4 regions of the Ensifer sp. ENS06 genome follow, and region 4 is predicted to be linked to each of the others. Evidence: predicted binding sites of a transcription regulator. Region 4 holds the regulator's gene; each other region holds the start of a gene.
What was found. The regulator PhoB, encoded in region 4, activates phosphate uptake and scavenging genes when phosphate is short. The targets are predictions, from matches to a motif close to TGTCATNNANCTGTCAT.

Region 1: IB279_RS31785 (alkaline phosphatase) is a predicted target of PhoB. The motif match lies at 2,778-2,794, and genes of this name have one in related genera.
Region 2: IB279_RS23090 (DUF1045 domain-containing protein) is a predicted target of PhoB. The motif match lies at 2,742-2,758, and genes of this name have one in related genera.
Region 3: IB279_RS24665 (NAD-glutamate dehydrogenase) is a predicted target of PhoB. The motif match lies at 2,595-2,611, and genes of this name have one in related genera.

The regions. Positions count from the first base shown of each region.
Region 1 covers NZ_JACVBC010000015.1:136,730-142,291, reverse strand. The annotation lists gene IB279_RS31800 (hypothetical protein) at 1-394, opposite strand, end outside; gene IB279_RS31795 (hypothetical protein) at 636-797, shown strand; gene IB279_RS31790 (amidase) at 1,286-2,596, opposite strand; gene IB279_RS31785 (alkaline phosphatase) at 2,860-4,425, shown strand; gene typA (translational GTPase TypA) at 4,627-5,562, shown strand, end outside.
Region 2 covers NZ_JACVBC010000007.1:91,278-96,839, forward strand. The annotation lists gene phnD (phosphonate ABC transporter substrate-binding protein) at 1-56, shown strand, start outside; gene phnE (phosphonate ABC transporter, permease protein PhnE) at 226-1,188, shown strand; gene phnE (phosphonate ABC transporter, permease protein PhnE) at 1,198-2,715, shown strand; gene IB279_RS23090 (DUF1045 domain-containing protein) at 2,843-3,550, shown strand; gene IB279_RS23095 (alpha-D-ribose 1-methylphosphonate 5-triphosphate diphosphatase) at 3,552-4,691, shown strand; gene phnN (phosphonate metabolism protein/1,5-bisphosphokinase (PRPP-forming) PhnN) at 4,688-5,272, shown strand.
Region 3 covers NZ_JACVBC010000008.1:109,230-114,791, reverse strand. The annotation lists gene IB279_RS24680 (lytic transglycosylase domain-containing protein) at 1-807, shown strand, start outside; gene IB279_RS24675 (carbonic anhydrase) at 887-1,540, opposite strand; gene pdxY (pyridoxal kinase PdxY) at 1,670-2,551, opposite strand; gene IB279_RS24665 (NAD-glutamate dehydrogenase) at 2,837-5,562, shown strand, end outside.
Region 4 covers NZ_JACVBC010000001.1:467,926-473,487, reverse strand. The annotation lists gene argF (ornithine carbamoyltransferase) at 1-475, opposite strand, end outside; gene IB279_RS02350 (aspartate aminotransferase family protein) at 580-1,779, opposite strand; gene IB279_RS02345 (GcrA family cell cycle regulator) at 2,201-2,722, shown strand; gene phoB (phosphate regulon transcriptional regulator PhoB) at 2,792-3,475, opposite strand; gene phoU (phosphate signaling complex protein PhoU) at 3,678-4,391, opposite strand; gene pstB (phosphate ABC transporter ATP-binding protein PstB) at 4,442-5,257, opposite strand; gene pstA (phosphate ABC transporter permease PstA) at 5,271-5,562, opposite strand, start outside.

The sequences.
Region 1 (5,562 bases), on a different contig from region 4:
ATCCCATCTCGGCCATGATGTCGTTCGCCCGCATCCGGCGGCGATTCATGATCGTGCGGATTTCGGCGATCGTTTCGGGGAGCAGGTAGCGACCGCTGGCAATCGCAAGGGGCGCTGCGAGCGGCGGATCGATATGAGCGTGTGGGGCAGGCCCGTCCGGGCCGCCATTGCTGCTCAGCCACTTGAGGAACGTTTCACGCTCGGTGGGGCTTGCCTTGGTCCAGGAATTCTTGAGCTTGTCGAGGCGCGTGCGCTCGTCCTTAAGCCCTGCCGCGATAAGCGCCTTGCGCAGCGACGGGATGCGCCCGGCGATCAGATCCGCATGGATGTCGGGAAAATCGAGTTTCAGGCGCTGCACGTCCGCGGTTTCGTCGCTCTTGGTTTTCTTCGACATGCTCATTCCCGCGTCGTTCGTCGGCGACATGCTCTAGCGTGCTCGTGCGCCCGGCGCGAGCGAAATAGGTCGCTATCCTCTATCCTTTGTCAGTCGACCCCGTTAGGGAGCGCATGGAGAATAACGCGACGCTGCGTGCTGTGCCCTTCGCCTGATGTCATGCATCCAGCTTTACGCAAGTCCCTTCGCCTATAGTCACCTCAATGGCCGGGATGTGACACGGCGAATGAAGGACAATGATATGTCAAACGATATCGAGCATTACCGCGACCCATCCGACAAGATGGTTGCCCTCTATCTCGCGAACAATGACGGCGACGAACTGACCGATGTCTTGGTCGCCGCGCTTGAAGATGCCTTCCGCATCCTCCGTGACGAGATCTCCGGCGAAACGATGCATTGAGCGGAGCGCGTCTCCTCCACGAACTATTTTTCGAACGTAATCCACCATCGGTTGCGAATCGAATCAGGGATGTCCTGTTTTGGCCGGGTTCCAATCGGCGACGCGTCGGATGTCGGGAGAGTTCGCGGCCACGTATCGCTTGCGCTAGGGGAGACGCACAAGCATGACATTTTCTATCTGGCATACGGTCATAGCGCTGCTGATTATCGGCGCACCGGTCTGGCTGATCCTTCGGGCCTCGAAGCGCTCACGCTAAAGCGCGTCGCAGATCAAGTCTGCTTCATCGCATATCGCTGTCGCAAAATCGGCGCGCACATCGCTCGGCATGCTTGGCGCATCAAGGCGCGAGCGATTGGCCTTAGAGAACAAGGCGTTGCGGGGTTCCGATTTCAATGGGATCCATGCCCGCTTGATGTCCTTCGACGACGACTGCCGAACCGGCCTGCTTGCAGGCAGGTGTTTCATTCGATGACCATCGGGCGCGCCGTTCAAGCTTCCTGAAGCAGCGCCTCGGCTGAAAGGGCTGACGCCAGTACGGTCGCATCGGTTCCGTTTCTCCCAACCAGCATCAGTCCGGCCGGCCGCACAAGACCCGGCATCGGCAGGGTGATAGCGGTGAGATCGAACTGGTTGGCGACCTGGCAGTTGCGCAGCAGCAGGCTCTCGACGCGGTCGTATTCCGCCGCGTCGGTGTCGACGCTTGCGATGGACACGGCGGCGATCGGTGTCGTCGGCAGTGCGATGAGATCGTAGGGCGAGAGCCGCTCGTCCATGGCGGCGGCGAGCGCATGCCGGGTTTGCAGCAGGGCCGAGATCGCCGCGTCGGGCACCAAAAGGCGGCGGCGAAGCGAGAACTTGACCCTTTCGTCGACTGGGGCGGCCGCATCACCCAGCCATCCGGCGTGGACGCGGCTTGCCTCCAGGCCCGCAATCGAGCCGATCCGCGTCGCTTGGCCGAGCTTCTCGATCAAGTCATCGATGCTGCAGTCGACGATGTTGGCACCCGCTTTGGCCAGTCGGTCGAGGCTTGCCGCAAAGGCGTCGGCGACTTCGGGGGAGAGGTCTTCAAACAGCCTGCCACGGGGGATGCCGATACGAAGGCCTGCGACAGGGCGGGCGACAAGCGGCCTTGGCTGCTCGCCGGCCATCACCGCATCGGTCGCTGCACAATCGGCCACGGTCCGGGCGAGCGGTCCGAGCGAATCCAGAACCGGCGAGAGCGGAAAGGCGCCATCGAGCGGGATGCGGTTCGCCGTCGGCTTGAAGCCGACGATGCCGTTCAGCGCCGCGGGGATGCGGATCGAGCCACCGGTATCTGAACCGATGGCAATGTCGCAGGTGCCTTCTGCCGCCGACACGCCAGCGCCCGAGGATGAACCGCCGGGGATCAGGCTTTCGTCGGTGGCGTTGCCGGGTACCGGGTAGTGCGGATTGAGGCCGACGGCCGTAAACGCGAATTCGGTCATATGCGTCTTGCCGATAATGACCGCACCGGCAGCACGCAGCCGCTGGACAACGAGCGCGTCTTTTTGGGCCGGCGGCGCGTCGCGCCGGATGATGGAGCCGGCAAGCGTCGGTTCGCCGGCGATATCCAACAGGTCCTTGATTGAAACGATCTTGCCGTCGAGCGGCCCAAGGCTGTCCCCCGCCTGCCGACGGTGGTCGGCCGCGTCTGCCTCGCTCCGCGCGCGCTCTTCGTAGAGCCGGACAAAAGCCTTTTCCTCGTGCCGGCGATCGTTGAGCCGGCTCAGGATCTGTTCCAGGCGGTCGCGTACGGAGACGTTGGCGGCATGGGACACGATGATCACCTGTCGATTTGTGTGGCCACCGAACGGGGGCAGGAGGCGGGTTCGTTGCCCGGATTCACCAAGGCCAACGCTGATCGCCTTTGATAACAGCATTGGCGGCGTTTGCCATCGTCCCATTGTCGCCGCGGCCAGCTCCGGCCTTCACCGAACTGTCGCCAAACCGTTCAAATAGTTTCATGCGGCTGTTACGTCGCTGACACCCAGATGACCAAAGGTCCGGCACGCGCGGTGGCGCTGCCGAATCGGAGGTCTGTTTGGCCGATATCCTCAAGACGCTTTCGAGGCGTTCTTTCCTGCTTTCCGCCGGTGCCGCGGGCTTCGTGGCCTCATCCGGTCTTGCGACACCCTTTTATGCACGCGGCTACGGCCGGCCGGAATTCATTCACGGCGTGCAATCGGGCGATGTCGATACGTCCTCCGGCACGATCTGGACACGGGTGGATCGCCCGTCGAAGGTGTCGGTCGAATACTCGACCACCGAGAGCTTCTCCAACCCCCTTCGCCTTTCCGATCTGACGGCGACGCCGCAGACGGATTGCGCGATCAAATGTTCGCTCGACGGGCTGCTGCCGGACCAGGATATCTTCTACCGCTTCACCGCCACGGATCTCTACGACGTCAACCGCGTCTCCGCGCCGGTCACCGGCCGGTTTCGCACCGCGCCCTTGCGCAAGCGCTCGATCCGCTTCGTCTGGTCCGGCGACACGGCCGGGCAGGGCTGGGGCATTGATGATGTCGGCATGAAGACCTATTCGACCATGCGCCAGCACGAGCCGGACTTCTTCATTCATTCCGGTGACACGATCTATGCCGATAACCCGATCCCTGACGAGATAGCGCTACGTGATGGCGGTGTCTGGAAGAACCGCGTGGTGACGCATGAGAAGCGCGACGTGGCGCGGACGCTGGAAGAATATCGCGGGCAATGGAAATACAATCTGCTCGACGAGCATGTGCGGCAACTCAACGCCGTGTGCCCCACTTTCTATCAATGGGACGACCACGAGGTGCTGAACAACTGGTCGGCCTCGACCGACCTGCGCGACGACGCGCGCTATCCGGAAAAGGATGTTGCCGTCTATGCCGAGCGGGCGGCGCGGGCGTTCCATGAGATGACGCCGATCCGCATGCCGGCAACGCAGCCCGGCCGCATCTTCCGCAAGATCGGCTATGGCCCCTTGCTCGACGTGTTCTTCGTCGACCTCAGATCCTATCGCGGCGCCAACCAGGGAGAAGACGGCGGCGGCGCCCTGTTCGGCTGGCGGCAGGTCGACTGGCTTAAGCGCGAACTTGCTGCCTCGCGGGCCACCTGGAAGGTGATCGCCTGCGACATGCCGATCGGTCTCGTCGTCTGGGACGATTACACCAACCGGCGCGGCTCGGACGCGATCGCCAATGGCGACAACGGTCCGCCCGCGGGGCGCGAACGCGAATTTGCCGATCTCCTGCGCTTCGTCCGCGACAACGGCATCGACAACCTCGTCTGGCTGACGGCGGACGTGCACTACACCGCCGCGCATCACTACGATCCGGGGCGCGGCGCATTCAAGGATTTCACGCCGTTCTGGGAGTTCGTGTCCGGTCCACTGCATTCCGGCACCTATGGGCCGAAGGAGCTCGACATGACCTTCGGGCCGGAGGTTCGCTTCATCAAGGCATCCGGCGGCGGCATCGACCAGAACCTGCCGCCATCGGCTGGTCTGCAGTTTTTCGGCATCGTCGATATCAACGGCCAGACGCAGCAGATGACGGTGCGGCTGATGGACCGGCAGGACCAGGAACTCTGGCGCGTGACGCTCGATCCGGCCGCAATTGCATGAGGAATTCGGTCGCGGCCAACAGCTTTGCAAACGGCGTTCGTGAGACCCCTGACGAGTGCAAACCCATGGCCTACCGGCATTTGAACACGACGCTCATGCGCGCGCCCCCCTTTCGCAATCGCAAAAAAACCTGTATGAGCGCGACCATTGAAAAAGCGGCGTGGCCCATCGGGGCTTGCCCTGAACCTTCCGAGACGAAAAATGAGCATTCGTAACATCGCGATTATCGCGCACGTCGACCATGGGAAAACGACCCTTGTTGACGAGCTCCTGAAGCAGTCGGGCTCGTTCCGCGAAAACCAGCGCGTTGCCGAACGCGTCATGGACTCCAACGACATCGAAAAAGAACGCGGCATCACCATCCTCGCCAAGGCGACTTCGGTCGAGTGGAAGGGCGTGCGCATCAACATCGTCGACACCCCCGGCCACGCCGACTTCGGCGGTGAAGTCGAGCGCATCCTGTCGATGGTGGACGGTGCCATCGTTCTCGTCGACGCTTCCGAAGGCCCGATGCCGCAGACGAAGTTCGTCGTCGGCAAGGCGCTGAAGGTCGGCCTGAAGCCGATCGTCGCGATCAACAAGATCGACCGTCCGGACGGTCGCCACGAAGAAGTCATCAACGAAGTCTTCGACCTCTTCGCCAACCTCGACGCCTCTGACGAGCAGCTCGACTTCCCGATCCTCTACGGTTCGGGCCGCGATGGCTGGATGAACGTCAACCCGGAAGGTCCGAAGGACCAGGGCATGGCGCCACTGCTCGACCTGGTGCTGCAGCACGTGCCGGAGCCGACGGTTGCCGAAGGCCCGTTCCGTATGATCGGCACGATCCTCGAAGCCAACCCCTTCCTCGGCCGCATCATCACCGGTCGCGTTCACTCGGGCACCGTCAAGCCGAACCAGGCCGTCAAGGTTCTCGGTCAGGATGGCAAGCTGCTTGAAACCGGCCGTATCTCGAAGATCCTCGCCTTCCGCGGCATCGAGCGTCAGCCGATCGAAGAAGCGCAGGCAGGCGACATCGTTGCGATCGCCGGCCTTACCAAGGGCACCGTCGCCGACACCTTCTGCGATCCGTCGGTCGCCGAAGCGCTGACCGCGCAGCCGATCGACCCGCCGACCGTCACCATGTCCTTCATCGTC
Region 2 (5,562 bases), on a different contig from region 4:
ACGCCGACTTCTACAAGCCGATCATCGACGCCCGCAAGGCGACGATCGGCGGCTGATAGACCCGCACCACTCGGGAACGCTGGCCGCCCAAACGGCCAGCGTTTCACTGTTTGAAGGGGTGCTTTCGCATCCTTCGCCGCATTGTTTTCACGCATTTCCGGGGCGGAAAACCGCTTCGCACTTTACCTGGAAATGCTCAAGAGGCCGGCGAAAGCCGGAACGGTCATGGCAACTTCCCTGCTCCCGCGACATCTGAGCGACAACGGCGCCGTCATCGAGCGTCACTGGCAGGAACTCAGTTCCCGCCGCCGGCTCTATTCCTGGCTTGGCTCCGGCGTTCTCCTCCTGGCGCTATCGGGCTCGCTCTGGTTCGCCAACGATTCCAATGCCGGCAAGTTCTTCGACCGTTTGCCGCATTTCTTCGATTTCGTCGGCGATCTCGCGCCGCGCGACGGGCTAGAAATTTTCCGCGCCATGTTCGACCTGCCCTCGCCCTATGACGATGGCAGCTTCAAGTACAACTACCCCGAGGGCCGGCTGTACCTGACCGAAAGCATCTACATCCCCGAATACGTGCACAAGATGCTGGAGACCGTGAACATCGCGATCTTTTCGACGGTGATCGGTACGGCCTTCGGCTTCGTGCTCTGCTTCCTTGCCGCGCGCAACCTGATGCCCAATCCGTGGATCCGCGGCATCGTTCGCCGCATCATGGAAGTTCTCCGGGCCTTTCCGGAGGTGGTGATAGCCGGCTTCTTCCTCGCGATCCTCTCGCTCGGCCCCATTCCGGCGATCGCCGCTGTCTCGATCCACACGATCGGCGCGCTCGGCAAGCTCTTTTATGAAGTGGTCGAAAACGCCGACATGAAGCCGGACGAGGGCCTGCGGGCTGCCGGCGGCAACTGGATCGAGCGCGTCTGGTTTGGCATGGTGCCGCAGGTGCTGCCCAATTTCACCAGCTATTTCCTGCTGCGCCTCGAGATCAACGTGCGCGCCTCGACGATCATCGGCGCCGTCGGTGGCGGCGGCATCGGCGAATTGCTGCGCCTTTCGATCGGCCAGGGACACCAAGCCAAGACCCTTGCAATCGTCCTCCTGCTGTTTGCGACCATTTTTGCCGTCGACCAGTTTTCCGCCTGGCTTCGCCGCCGCCTCGTTGGCGAGCAGGCCTTCCAGCTTGCCCAGTAGGTGCGTACCATGACCACGACCACACGATTGAACCCGATGGAAATGGACGCGATCGCGAGCCGCCATCCCGACCTCCTCAAATCCTCGACCTCCAGCCGCGTGCGCACCGCAGCCATCGCCGGCGGCGTCGTCGCCTACCTCATCTTCAGCTGGTGGTTCTTCTCGATCGGCCACGTGCTCGGCAATGCCAACTGGGGCATCGCTGGCACCTACCTCGCCGACTGGGTTTCCTATGAGGTACGCCCGGAAATCCACGTCGCCCCCGACCGGACGATGCGTCTCAACTATCAGCGCAATTCGCCGCTCGGGCCCAATCCCAATCCGGATTGGGTGGAGCTCGACAGGCAGACGGTGACGCGCCAGGTCGAGATACCGGCCTCCACCGCGCAGGCGGTCAAGCCGAAGGCAAGCTCGTCGTTCAGCTTCATGGCGCCCGGCTCCGCGCTCGGTGGCACAGCCGCTGCCGAAACGCAGAACCGTGTCGAAACCCGGACGGAAGACGTGCTGACGCGCGTCGTCGTAACCTACGACCGCTCGACCAGGATCGAGATCGCCGATGGTCTGGTGAAGGCTACCCACGGCGGCGACACGTTTGTGATGACCGTCGACGGCGCCGACACGGTGAGGCCGCAGGGCCAACTGCCCGCCTGGGCGACACAGAAGCGGCCAGGCGAAAAGATCGTGCTTGCCTTTGGCGCCACCGGGTGGGCCGAAGTGGAAGGCGACGAGGTTTCCGTCCGCAACCGCTTCTTCGGTTGGGCGAACTTCCTGTTCGACACCAACTCGCCCTTCTTCGGCAAAAGCTATGGCGAGGTCGTCGCGCTCATCACATCCGGCGAACAGATCGACCCGACGCGTTCGAACCTTTCGCTCGCCTGGAACAACATCCTCTATAACGCCGAATGGCAGCATCTGGACGTCTGGACGAAGCTGTTGCAGACGGTTGTCATGGCTTTCGTCGGCACGCTCTTTGCGTCGCTGATCGCCTTCCCGCTCTGCTTCCTTGCCGCCAGAAACATCACGCCGAGCTTCCTGACCAACCAGGTGGTCAAGCGCTTCTTCGACTTCCTGCGGTCGGTGGACATGTTCATCTGGGCACTGTTCTTCACCCGCGCCTTCGGCCCCGGACCGCTTGCCGGCATCTCCGCGATCTTCTTCACCGACACCGGTACGCTCGGCAAACTCTATTCCGAGGCGCTGGAAAACATCGATGACAAGCAGCGCGAGGGCGTGAAGTCGGTCGGAGCGACGCCGCTTGCCGTGCAGCGCTTCGGCGTGCTTCCGCAGGTGCTGCCGGTTTTTGCCAGCCAGGCGCTCTACTTCTGGGAATCGAACACTCGCTCGGCGACGATCATCGGCGCCGTCGGCGCCGGCGGTATCGGCCTCAAACTCTGGGAAGCGATGCGTACCAATTCCGATTGGGAAAATGTCGCCTATATGGTGCTTCTGATCTTGCTGGTTGTCTTTATTTTCGACAGCATCTCGAACGCGTGCCGTTCGCGCCTGATGGGCAGCAAGGCACATTGACGACAGCCAAGCATTTGCGTGTCCGCCATCATGATGTTGTCATGGAAATCGGCTAGCTGCGCATCGCATCCCGCAAACAATCGACCCGCCGCCCTGGCGGGCCGGTCGCTACAAGAAAGTGAAGACCGTGCGTTATGCCATCTATTTCGCGCCGCCGGCGGACGACCGGCTGTCGCAGGTCGCGTCCCGTTGGCTGGGGCGCGACGCCTTTACCGGTGAGGACCTCACGCTTCCGACGATCGCCGGGATTGACGAAGAGACGCAACGCACATTGACGGCTGACCCGCGGCGCTACGGTTTCCACGGTACGCTGAAGGCTCCCTTCGAGCTTGCCGAAGGCCGGGACGAAGACGAGCTCCTAAGTATTTTCGAGTGCTTTGCCGCCGACCTCGACCCGTTCGAGATCCCCGAAATCGTGCTGCACCAGTTGGGCCCGTTCTTCGGACTCGTGCCGTCCGCGCCTTGCGTCGACCTGCTGGATTTGGCCGAAGACGCCGTTCACCGCTTCGACCCGTTCCGCGCGCCGCTGTCGGACGCCGACTTTGCCCGCCGCAAGCCAAACAGCCTGCCTGAGCGCCAGAGGCGCTACCTCAAAGAATGGGGCTATCCCTATGTTTTCGAAGAGTTCCAGTTCCACCTGACCTTGACTGGCCCGGTGCCCACGGAAACCAGCGGCGTGATGCGTACCGCGCTCGAAACCACCTTTGCCGAGCATATCGGCAAGCCACTTCACGTCACGTCAGTCGCGCTCTTCGTCGAACCGGAGCGCGGCGCACCCTTTACTGTCCGCTCCCTGCTGCCGCTCGGCAGCGACACCCAACGAAAGATCGCATGAGATGAGCAAAGAACAGGTTTTGACCAACGCCCGCATCGTCCTCGAGGATAGTATCCTCGACGGTTCGGTGCTGATCCGCGACGGCAAGATTGCCGACATTTCCGAGGGCACGGTTGCCAGCGGCGAGGACTTTGAAGGCGACTATCTGATCCCCGGCCTCATCGAGCTGCACACCGACCACCTCGAAGCCCACTACTCGCCGCGCCCGGGCGTGCGCTGGCTGAAGATCGCGGCAATCCAGGCCCATGACGCACAGGTGGTCACCTCCGGCATCACCACGGTCTTCGACTGCCTGCGTCTCGGCTCCGACGAGGATGGCGGCTTCCAGAAGGGCGAGATGCGCAGCATGGCCGACGCGCTGGCCCAGGCCAAGGAAGAGGGTCGCCTTCGCGCCGATCACCTGATCCACCTGCGCTGCGAAGTTTCAACGTCCGACGTGCTCGAACACTACGAGGACTTCCAGAACGATCCGCAGGTCAAGCTCGTCTCGCTGATGGACCATGCGCCGGGCCAGCGCCAGTTCCAGACGATGGACCAGTACACGCTCTACTATAAAGCCAAGCGCGGCTTCTCGGACGAAGAATTCGCGCGCTTCGTCGAGCGGCAGCAGGCGTTGTCGGCCAAGTATGCCGGTCCGCACCGCACCGCGCTCGCCGAGGCCTGTGCGGCCCGTGGCATCACGATCGCCAGCCATGACGACGCGACCATCGACCACGTCGAGGAATCGATCGGCTTCGGCATCAAGCTTGCGGAGTTCCCGACGAGCTTCGAGGCCGCCGAGGCGTCGCACCGCGCGGGCCTCAGCGTTCTGATGGGCGCGCCGAACATCGTGCGCGGCAAGTCGCACTCCGGCAACATCGCCGCCCGCGATCTCGCCGAGCGCGGCGTGCTCGACGTGCTGTCGTCGGACTATGTGCCCTTCAGTCTGATCCACGCCCCCTTCGTGCTCTCCGACGAACTCGACGCCGTCGACCTGCCAAAGGCAATCGCCATGGTGACGTCGACGCCGGCGCGTACCGTCGGTCTCGATGACCGCGGCCGCATCGGCGTCGGCCTTCGCGCCGATATCGCTCGCGTCCATCGCAAGGAAGGCATCCCGGTCGTGCGCTCCGTCTGGCGCGAAGGACGGCGTGTCGCATGAGCGCGAACAACCAGGGCGGCGCGCTTGTCGTCGTTGTTGGACCGAGCGGCGCCGGCAAGGACAGCGTCATGGGCTTTGCCGCCCGGCATTTCGCGGATTGTCACGACGTGCATTTCGTCCGCCGCGTCATTACCCGTCCGTCGGATGCCGGCAGTGAGGTACATGAAAGCGTCTCGGAAGACGAGTTCGTCGAGATGCAGAAGGACGGCGCCTTCGCCGTTTTCTGGGATGCGCATGGGCTGAAATACGGCATCCCCGTCGTCGTGCTCAGGAATGTCAGGGACGGCATGACGGCGATCGTCAATGGCAGCCGTGGTGCCCTGCCGGCGTTCCGCGAAGCCTTCGGCGAGATCGCCGTCGTCGTTGTTACAGCCGAGACGCCTGTGCTTGCAAAGCGGCTTGCCGAACGCGGCCGCGAAAGTGAAGAGGAAGTTTTGCGACGCCTCAGCCGCCAGGCTCCAGACGTGACCTCAGGCCCGGATGTCAGCGTGATCGACAACAGCGGTCGCCTCGACATTGCCGGAAATCGCTTCGTCGAGGTGGTTGAACGGCTGCGCACTAAGGCGGATCACGCGGTTTAGCGTGATCTGTTTTCGCGGCCCGGCAGGATTTCGGCTCGCGGGCACGCGTCGCGATCCCCATTCCAAGGACACAGACAAAGGTTCCGAACCTCATGGCTCGGGGCCTTTTCTTTTTGCCTGCGGTGATGACGAACCCGGGGTGAGAAATTCCCGAGAAATCAGAGTTCTACGGTCATCTCCTCAAAGCCCCCGTTCTGTTTCACTCGGCCGATCACCCTTTCCTTTTCCGCAGGCTCCATAAATTTCCCCTTGTGGAGCGAATTAATATGTATATACATTATATTCAGTGG
Region 3 (5,562 bases), on a different contig from region 4:
TGCGCAGCAGTGGGGCTTGCCGCCCTGATTTCGACTGCAGTTTTTCCGGCGGTGGCATCTGCCGCCCAATGCGGCAATGACGGAAGCGGCTTTGAAGCCTGGGTGCAGAACTTCAAGCAGCAGGCCTCCGGCAACGGCATCAGCCCGCAGGTGCTCGACCGTGCACTCTCCGGCGTCTCCTACAACAAGGCGACGATCCGCGCCGACCGCGGCCAGAAGAGCTTCAAGCTGTCGCTCGAGCAGTTCATGCAGAAGCGCGGCGGCCAGGTGATCATTTCCCGCGGCAAGAAGATGAAGCAGCAGAACGCCGCACTCTTTACCAGCATCGAGCGGCGCTACGGCGTGCCGGCTGGCCCGCTGATTGCCATCTGGGGCATGGAAACCGGCTTCGGCGGTTTCATGGGCAAGGAGCACACGCTCTCGGCCGTTTCGACACTGGCCTATGACTGCCGTCGCTCGGACTACTTCACCAACCAGCTCTATGCGGCCCTGCAGCTCGTGCAGCGCGGCGATCTGAGCCCGGATGCGCGTGGCGCCGCCCACGGCGAGATCGGCCAGACCCAGTTCCTGCCCGCCAACGTCCTGAAATACGGCGTCGATGGCGATGGCAACGGCCATGTCGACATGGTTCGCTCCAAGGCCGACGCGCTGGCATCCACCGCCAATTTCCTGCGCGGCCATGGCTGGCAGCCGGGCGCCGGCTATCAGCAGGGTCAGGCGAACTTCGCTGCGATCCAGGGCTGGAACGCCGCAAGCGTCTACCAGCAGGCGATCGCCATCATCGGCGCCGAGATCGACGGTCTCTAGGATTTTCGTCCTTCGGAACGCATAACCAACCAGACAAAGGGCCCGGTTCGAAAGAGCCGGGCCTTTTTTTGCTGACCGATTACATTCCCGGGCGGGAGAAGTCGCCCGTCACCGGGTCCATCACCCAGAGTTCGCCGGTCGAGATGTCGAACCAGGCGCCGTGCAGGTGGAGCTTGCCCTTGGCCTCGAGGATCTGGACGCACGGGAAAGTGCGCAGATTGGCAAGCGAGTTGCGGATCGAAACCCGCTCGAGCGCACGCTGGCGCTCCGCCTGCGTCATCACGTCGTTGCTCTGGATCTGCTCAGCCGCGGGCCTCAGCAGATGCATCCAGCGACCGATGAAATCGCCCGGTGACAGAGGCTCCGCATCGGGATCGAGTGCCGCTTTGATACCACCACAGCGGCCATGGCCCATGACGACGATGTCGCTGACGCGCAGCGACTGCACGGCGAACTCGAGGGCCGCCGAAGTAGAGTGGTAGTGACCATCCGGCTCGTAGGGCGGCATGAGATTGGCGACGTTGCGCACGACGAAGAGTTCGCCCGGGCCGCTGTCGAAGATCGTTTCCGGCGCAGCGCGCGAGTCGCAACAGGCAATCACCATCGTCTTCGGCTTTTGACCGGTTTCCGCCAGCGCCTTGTAGCGTTTCTGCTGCTCGCTGAAGCGACCGTTCATGAAGTTGTGGTAGCCGTTCAGAAGATAGTCCGGAAAACGCTGCTGCTGCTTGTCCATCGATTGCTCCGCTCGTGCTTCAAGGCGGCATGGCCGGCTTTCGCCCACCTGCGCCTCCGTCATGAAAATGATCGCGATCTAAAATTCAATCCACGATGCCATAGGGGTGGCGGTCCGTGAACAGCTTCTTCACTTGCGCCGCATCTGATTCGGATGAACCAGTCGGCGCATCTGCACCATCGCCATTGGCGTCGATAGGCTCGACGCGTCCTGCTCGATGGTCAATTCATCAGCGCCGCGCTTGACGCTCCGCGCGATGATCTCAAATACGCTCGCAGTCGCCATCTGCAAGGCGCGTTCCTCTGAAAGTCCTTCAAGGATCCGGGCGAGAAACACCGCCGCCAACAGGTCGCCCGTACCATTCGGCGGGTTTTCGACTAAACGATGTTCGGCAAGCAGGGCGTGATTGCCCGAGAGAAAGAGATTCCCGGTCCCGCCGCTCATCATCGGCACGGCAGACGTCACCAAAACGCGGGCCGGACCGAGGCCGAGCGCTGCGTCAAGGATCGCCGTGTTCGTCTCCAACGTCGCCCCGGCAAGCCAGGCAAGCTCGTAACGGTTCGGGGTCGCGAGATTTGCAAGCGGCAGCAACCGGTCGCGAATGGCAACCGCCGTGGTTTCCGGCACATAGAGACCGCCAGCATCGCCGATCACTGGGTCGCAGGCGTAGATCAGTTTGGGATTGCGCTCCTTCAGCGTCGTCACCAGCCGGGCCACGCTTTCGGCCTGTCCGGCCGAGCCGAGGTAGCCCGAAAGCACGGCACGCACCTCTCCGGCCCAGGGTGCTGCAATGAGGTCATCGATCACCGACCCGAAATCCTGATCGGAAATGGTGACCCGCGTCGAGCGGCCGTGGCCCGGATGCCAGGGGAGGATGACGGTCGGCAGGGCCCAGACTGGATGCCCCAGAGTTTCAAGCGCGAAGACCACGGCCCTGTTGCCCACCTTGCCGCGCACGACATGGCTAGAGATGACGATGACGGCGCCGGGCAGGGAAGGCATTTCGGGCATCGACCAGTCCAATCCTACGATCTCGAAACTCTGTTCACCCAACTGTCACCCCCCTGTCAACAGACGATGGCAGATAGGCTCCGGAGAAGCCTCTGGCGTTTTCGTGCTTTTTCTTCGATTTTCGAGCAATTTTCGCGAAATTACCTTCGATTTAAATGGATTTAAGCTGTTTTCACGTGAAATTCTCCGATTTTGGGCTCGATTTTGCCGAAATCAGCGTAAAAAGCGGTCGCCATTAGCCATGGTTCTGATAGGGTTTGGCCTATCATGAATGGGAGAGACTTCATGGGCGTGAAATACAATCCGAAGCGGGACAGACACATCGACGCAGCGAAGGCGGCCGCCATCAAACTGGGCGTCGAGGCGCTGGCGCCGGAGATCCTCTTCGGTGGGGCCAGCAACGATGACCTCGATCTCTATTCGGCGGACATGCTGGCGCTGACGGCCGCCCATGCCTATCAGGAACTCGCCCGCTGGGATGGCGGCAAGCCGCAGGTTTCCGTCGAAACCGTCGCCGGTGTAGCACCTGGCGGCACCGAGGTGTCGATCATCGCGGTCACCGAACGCAACATGCCGTTCCTCTATGATTCGGTCATGGGGGAAATCACCAGCACCCACCGTGACATTCACCTCGCGATCCACCCCATCCTGGTCAAGGAACCGGGCAAGCCGGCAAAGCTCTTCGATCCCGAAGATGAAAGCGATCCTTCGCACCGCGTCAGCCACATCCAGATCCATCTGACGAAGCTCGCGCCGGTCGAGGCCGAACAGCTCAGCAACCGCATTCGCGACGTGCTGGAGCAGGTGCACCAGGCTGTGCACGACTGGCCAGCGATGACCGCGCTGCTCGATCATGCGATGCAGGAGCTGGAGGCTTATAACGCCTCGCGCAAGAAGAGCGACCGCGACGAGGCGCTCGCCTTCCTCCGCTGGCTGCGTGACAACAACTTCACCTTCCTCGGCATGCGCGAATACACCTATTCCGGCAAGGGCGGAAAGGCGATGGTCGAGCGCGGCAAGGGCAGGGGCCTCGGCATGCTCTCCAATCCCGATGTGCGCGTGCTGCGCCAGGGCAAGGACGCGGTGCTGACTACGCCTGAAATTCTCGCCTTCCTCGAAAGCCCGGATTTCCTGATCGTCACCAAGGCCAACGTCAAGTCGGTCGTCCATCGCCGCGCCTATATGGATTATATCGGTGTCAAGCGCTTCGACGCCGACGGCAATGTCGCCGGAGAACTGCGCATCGTTGGCCTCTTCACCTCCTCGGCCTATACCCGCCAGGCGGCCGAGATCCCGCTGCTGCGCCACAAGATCGAAAAGATCGTCGATCACTTCGGCTACGATCCGCAGAGCCATTCCGGCAAGATGCTCGACAACACGCTCGAATCCTATCCGCGCGACGATCTCTTCCAGATCGATGTTGGCCTGCTCGCCGCTTTCTGCGAACAGATCAACGAGCTCGGCGACCGGCCGCGCATCCGCGTGCTGCCGCGCATCGACCATTTCGACCGCTTCGTCTCGGTCATCGTCTTCGTGCCGCGCGAACAGTACGATTCGGATGTGCGCGAAAAGATCGGCGACTACCTGAAGACGGTCTATGACGGTCGCGTCTCCGCCTACTACCCGGCCTTCCCGGAAGGGGGCCTTGCCCGCGTCCACTTCATCATCGGCCGCTCCGCCGGCAAGACGCCGCGCATTCCGCAGGCCAAGCTCGAAGAAGCCGTTCGCGGCATCGTCACCCGCTGGATCGACCGGTTCGACCTGCTTGCCCGCAAGGACGGCATCGAGCTCGATGTCGACAATGCCTACCAGTCGTTCTTCACGCCGGCTGAAGCCTATGCCGATCTGGCCGACATCGCCGCCTGCAAGGGCCCGGATCCGATCCGCATCGAGTTCTACCACTATCCGCGCGCCGTCTCGCGGCCGGACACCGCCGAGCTCAAGATCTTCCACGCCAGCGAACCCGTGTCGCTGTCGCGCCGCGTACCTTTGCTTGAAAACCTGGGCTTCCGGGTCATCAGCGAACAGACCTACGACATCGGCGTCAATGCCCATGGCGAAGAGAAGCGCAAGGTCGTGCTGCACGACATGGAGCTGATCCATCGCGATGGCCTTGCGCTGAACCTCGAAAAATCCGGCCCGGCGCTGGAAGAGGCGTTCCTGGCCGCCTGGAACGGCGCGATCGAGGACGACAACTTCAACCGGCTGATCCTGCTTGCGGGCCTCAACGCCCGCGAAGTGACGGTGCTGCGCGCCTATGCCCGCTATCTGCGACAGGCCGGCATCACCTACTCTCAGGGCTATATCGCCGACACGCTGAACAAGTATCCGGCGATTGCCGCCGATATCTTCAAGCTGTTCGTGACCCGGATGGATCCGAAACTCGAGGAAAAGCCGCGCGCCAAGAAGTGCAACGCGCTGCTGTCGGCGATCGAGGACGCGCTCTCGGCCGTGCCGAGCCTCGACGAGGACCGGATTCTGCGACGCTACGTCAACGCGATCGAAGCGACGCTCCGGACCAACTACTTCCAGCATGACGCCGACGGCAAGCCGCGCGCGGTGCTCGCCTTCAAGCTGGACCCGAAGCAGCTCGACGGTCTGCCGGAACCGCATCCGTTCCGCGAAATCTTCGTTTACGGCACCGAGGTCGAAGGCGTGCACCTGCGCTTCGGCAAGGTCGCCCGTGGCGGCCTTCGCTGGTCGGACCGCGCCCAGGACTACCGCACGGAAGTGCTCGGTCTGGTGAAGGCGCAGCAGGTCAAGAATGCTGTTATCGTGCCCGTCGGCGCCAAGGGCGGCTTCTATCCGAAGCTGCTTCCGGTGGGCGGCACCCGCGACGAAATCTTCAAGGCCGGCACCGAAGCCTACAAGACCTTCATCCGCACCCTGCTGTCGGTCACCGACAACATCGTCGGCCAGGATGTCGTACCGCCGGCCGACACGCAGCGCCATGACGGCGACGACCCTTACTTCGTCGTTGCTGCCGACAAGGGCACCGCGACCTTCTCCGA
Region 4 (5,562 bases):
CGGTCCAGGCAATCGTCTTGCCCTTTACCGGACCGCGATGCTCCTCGAAGGTCAGGATATCGGCCATGATCTGGCAGGGGTGCGTATCGTCGGTCAGGCCGTTGATGACGGGGACCGTCGCATGCTCGGCCAGTTCCAGAAGGCGGCGATGGTCGGTGGTGCGGATCATGATGGCGTCGACGTAACGCGAGAGCACCTTGGCCGTGTCGCCGATCGTCTCGGCGCGGCCGAGCTGCATTTCGGTGCCCGACAGAAACAGGGTTTCGCCGCCGAGCTGGCGCATGCCGACATCGAAGGAAACGCGGGTGCGGGTGGAGGGCTTTTCGAAGATCATCGCCAGCATCTTGCCGGCGAGCGGCTTCTCGGCAGTTCCGGCCTTGGTCGCCGCCTTTCGGACGCGCGCATCGTCGATGATCGTCCGGAGGTCGGCGGCCGTCATGGCCGAAAGATCGAGAAAATGTCTGGTGCCTGCCATCGTACTCGGTTCCTGTCTGAAAAATCGGTCCCCGGTGCGGCACGCTATCGACGTGCCCGCACGGAGGTCATTCTAACGCCTTAGTCGGCCCTGGGTCGCTACCTTCAGGCCGCGGCGTTGCCGCTTGCCTTGCGAACCGCCTCGGCGGCGCGTTCGATACGTGCGAGCCCCTCGCGCGCCTCTTCCGCCGTCACGGTCAGCGGCGGCAGAAGACGCAGGACATTTTCGCCCGCCGGCACGGCCAGGAGCTTTTCGGCGCGGATTTCCTTCAGCAGATCGGCCGAAGGGCCCTTCACCTTGATGCCCAGCATCAAACCGTCGCCGCGGATGTCCTCGATGACATCAGGGAAACGGTCCTTGAGCGACGCAAGGCCCTGGCGGAAGACCAGCGCGACATCGCGCACATGCGTCAGGAATCCGTCGGCCAGAACGACGTCGAGCACGGCGTTGCCGACGGCCATGGCCAGCGGGTTGCCGCCATATGTGGAGCCATGCGTGCCCGCCACCATACCAGATGCGGCTTCCTCAGTCGCGAGGCAGGCGCCGAACGGGAAGCCACCGCCGATACCCTTGGCGACCGCCATGATATCCGGGCGGATATCCGCCCATTCATAGGCAAACAGCTTGCCGGTACGGCCGACGCCGGTCTGGACCTCGTCGAGGATCAAGAGCAGGCCGAACTCGTCGCAGAGCGCGCGCAGTTCCTGCATGAATTCCTTGGTCGCCGGACGGATGCCGCCCTCGCCCTGGATCGGCTCGATCAGGATCGCTGCGGTTTCCTCGGTGATCGCATTCTTGACCGCGGCGATGTCGCCGAACGGAACCTGGTAGAAGCCCGGCGCCTTCGGCCCGAAACCTTCGATGTATTTCTGCTGACCACCGGCGGCGATCGTCGCGATCGTGCGGCCGTGGAAGGCGCCTTCGAAGGTGATGACGTGGAACTTCTCCGGGTGGCCCTTGGAGAAGTGGTAACGCCGTGCCGTCTTGATGGCGCATTCCAGCGCTTCCGCGCCCGAATTGGTGAAGAAGACCTTGTCGGCAAAGGTCACCGCCGTCAGCCGGCGGCCGAGGCTTTCCTGGCCCGCAATTTCATAAAGGTTGGACAGGTGCCAGACCTTGTCGGCCTGCGCCTTCAGCGCTTCGACCAGGTGCGGGTGCGCGTGGCCGAGCGAGTTCACGGCAACGCCGGCACCGAAATCGAGATAACGCGTACCGTCTTCAGCGATCAGCCAGGCGCCCTCTCCTCGCTCGAAACGCAACGGCGCGCGCATGTAGGTATCGTAAAGCGGCGTGGTTGCAGTCATGCGAGGCTCTCCTTCACTCCAGATCGACATCGATCCCGCGCCTCACGCGGGCCGATAAAAATCAAAAATGCCGCCTTTCGGCGGCGCAGGCACTATTCCCATTTCGCGCTGCAATGTCAACAAAACCAAGCCTTGCAGCGCAACATGAAGGGTCGATTCCTGGCAGCAGAAAAATCGTCCGGGAGGGCTTGCAAAAATGCAACGCTGGCCGAGCAAGTTGGGGAAAACTACGAAATCGATTCGGCCTGATTCCTGGGACTCTTGCCACAGAGTCCAGCGGTCAGTACGTTAACATTCAATTACTAGACGCATGCGGCGGACCTAGTCACCAAAAGAGTTATCGCGTTTGCAACCCCGGGGTTTAGCCGGGGTGCGGTGAGGGATTCTGCCATCCCCAACGCTGAGAACGGAGAGTGCAGAAATGAACTGGACTGACGAGCGGGTGGAGAAACTGAAGAAGCTTTGGTCCGAGGGCCTGAGCGCAAGCCAGATCGCGGCGCAGCTCGGCGGCGTCAGCCGTAACGCTGTCATCGGCAAGGTTCACCGCCTGAGCCTGCCAGGTCGCGCCAAGGCCGGCGGCAGCACCACGACGGCAGCCCGTCCGAAGCGCCCGACTTCGGCACCGCGCGCACCGAACTACGCTTCGCGCGTTTCGACCCGCCCGGTTGCACGCGCGGCCGGCGCTGTCGTTCTCAAGGAAGAAATCGAAGTCGATCTCGTTGCCGAGCAGGATTTCAGCACCCGCACCGACGTTGTCGTGCCGATGTCGCGCCGCCTCGAGCTGACCCAGCTCACCGAGCGCACCTGCAAGTGGCCGATCGGCGACCCGCTGAAGGAAGAGTTTCACTTCTGCGGCAACGATTCCCCGGAAGCCTCGCCTTACTGCACCTTCCATGCTCGGCTGGCCTACCAGCCGTCGGGGGAGCGCCGCAGGGCTCGCTAAGAAGCTGGACCGCATTGATAAAGGAAGGGGCCGATCGGCCCCTTTTTTTGTTGGCGACTTTCAGACCGCTCAGCTTTCGAGCGAATAGCCGGCGCCGCGAACGGTGCGGATCACGTCGGGCATGTTCGAGAAGTTCAGAGCCTTGCGCAGACGACCGACATGCACGTCGACGGTTCGCTCGTCGACATAGATGTCATGCCCCCAGACGCCATCCAGAAGCTGCGAGCGAGAGAAGACGCGGCCCGGCGAGGACATGAGGAACTCCAGAAGACGGAACTCGGTCGGGCCGAGGCGCACTTCGCGGCTGCGGCGATGAACGCGGTGGGTCTCGCGGTCGAGTTCGATGTCGCCGCAGCGAAGCAGCGTCGAGAGCACCTCGGGCTTTGCCCGGCGCAGCATCGCCTTGACGCGCGCCATCAGCTCCGGCGTCGAGAAGGGCTTGACCACGTAGTCGTCGGCACCCGTCGCCAGACCCCGGACGCGCTCGCTTTCCTCGCCGCGCGCCGTCAGCATGATGATCGGCAGACGTTCGGTCTCCGGACGCTGGCGCAGCCGACGGCAAAGTTCAATGCCGGAAACACCGGGCAGCATCCAGTCGAGGATAAGCAGGTCGGGCAGCCGCTCCTGAAGCCGGATCTCCGCCTCGTCGCCCCGCAGGATCGTATCGACGTCGAAGCCCTCGGCTTCCAGATTGTAACGCAGCAGAACGCTCAGCGCCTCTTCGTCTTCGACTACGGCGATTTTTGGCAACATCAGGTAACGTCTCCTTACCGCGGGCGGCCTTTGGGCTCATCGGCCCGGCCGGCGCTCAGACACTCTAAATCTGGAGCACATCCGCCGTTTTCAAAGGCGGGGCGAAAACCGCATGCTTCAGATACAGGAATTCGGGGCCGCGACCGAAGCCGCGACCGGATCAGATTTCAAAGGGCATGCATGCTTACGGCGCGCTTGGCGCTCAGTCGTTGACCGAGCCCAGCGTCGACGTGGTGTCATCCTTCGGACGCTCGCCTTCCGGCTGAGCACCCGTCGCCATGTAATAGATCGTCTCAGCGATATTGGTCGCGTGGTCGCCGATGCGCTCGATGTTCTTGGCGCAGAACAGAAGATGCGTGCAGGGCGTGATGTTGCGCGGATCTTCCATCATGTAGGTCAAGAGCTCGCGGAACAGCGAGGTGTAGATCGCGTCGATCTCCTCGTCACGCTCGCGGATGCTGTTGGCCTTTTCCGGCGAGCGCGAGGCGTAGACGTCGAGCACTTCCTTGAGCTGGACGAGAGCGAGCTCTGCCAGATGCTCGAGGCCACGGGCGAGCTTGCGCGGAATGCCGGAGCCGGCGACCGCGATCACGCGCTTGGCGGTGTTCTTGCCGAGGTCGCCGACGCGTTCCAGATCGGAGGCGATGCGGATCGACCCCATGATCTCACGCAGGTCGGCGGCGACCGGCTGACGCTTGGCGATCGTGACGATCGCCTTCTCACCGATCTGGCGCTCGGCGTCGTCGAGGACGGTGTCGTCCGAGATCACCTTCTGTGCGAGAGCCAGGTCGGAGTTGACCAGCGCGCGAACGGACTCGGCGACCATCTGTTCGGCGAGGCCGCCCATCTCCGAGATGCGGCGCGTCAGGTACTTCAGTTCTTCGTCATAGGCGGACATGATATGCATGGACATGATCGTCGATCCTTACGGGCGCTTTGCAGTTACTGTTGCAGCCTTATGCGGCCTCAGCCGAAGCGGCCCATGATGTAATCCTGGGTGCGCTGGTCATCCGGATTGGTGAACATCTTGTCGGTGTCGTTCTCCTCGACGAGATTGCCGAGGTGGAACATGGCGGTGCGCTGCGAAACGCGGGCGGCCTGCTGCATCGAGTGGGTCACGATGACGATCGTGAAGTTCGTGCGCAGCTCGTGGATGAGCTCTTCGACCTTGGCGGTCGCGATCGGATCGAGAGCCGAGCACGGCTCGTCCATGAGGATGACTTCCGGGCTGACGGCGACGGCACGCGCGATGCAGAGGCGCTGCTGCTGACCACCGGAAAGGCCGGTGCCGGGCTCCTGCAGACGATCCTTTACCTCGTTCCACAGACCGGCCTTCTGCAGGCTGGTCTCGACCACTTCGTCAAAGTCGGCCTTGGTGCGGGCAAGGCCGTGAATCCGCGGGCCGTAGGCGACGTTGTCGTAGATCGACTTCGGGAACGGGTTCGGCTTCTGGAAGACCATGCCGACGCGGGCGCGAAGCTCGACGACGTCGATCGTCGGGTCGTAGATGTCGTCCTCGTCGAGCGTGATCTTGCCGGTGACGCGGCAGTTCTCGATCGTGTCGTTCATGCGGTTCAGCGTGCGCAGGAAGGTCGACTTGCCGCAACCCGAAGGACCGATCAGCGCCGTGACCGTGTTCTCGCGGATGTTGAGGTTGACGTCGAAAAGCGCACGCTTCTCGCCGTAATAGACCGACACATCCTTGCCGATCATCTTGTAGGGCACGGTGTTCATTTTCTGATCCAGAGCCTTCTCGACTGCTGCTTCTGACATGATGTTCATAGTAATTACCTCACTACCAGCGGCGCTCAAAGCGACGTCGCAACAGAATGGCTCCAAGGTTCATGACGACCAGGAAGATGAGAAGAATGATGATTGCGCCGGAGGTGCGCTCGACGAAGGCGCGTTCCGCCTCGTTGGCCCACATGTAGATCTGCACCGGCAGTGCCGTCGACGGTTCCATAGGCGAACCGGGAAAATCGACGACGAAGGCGACCATGCCGATCAGGAGCAGCGGCGCGGTTTCACCAAGCGCGTGGGCAAGACCGATGATGGTGCCGGTCAGGATGCCCGGCATCGCCAGCGGC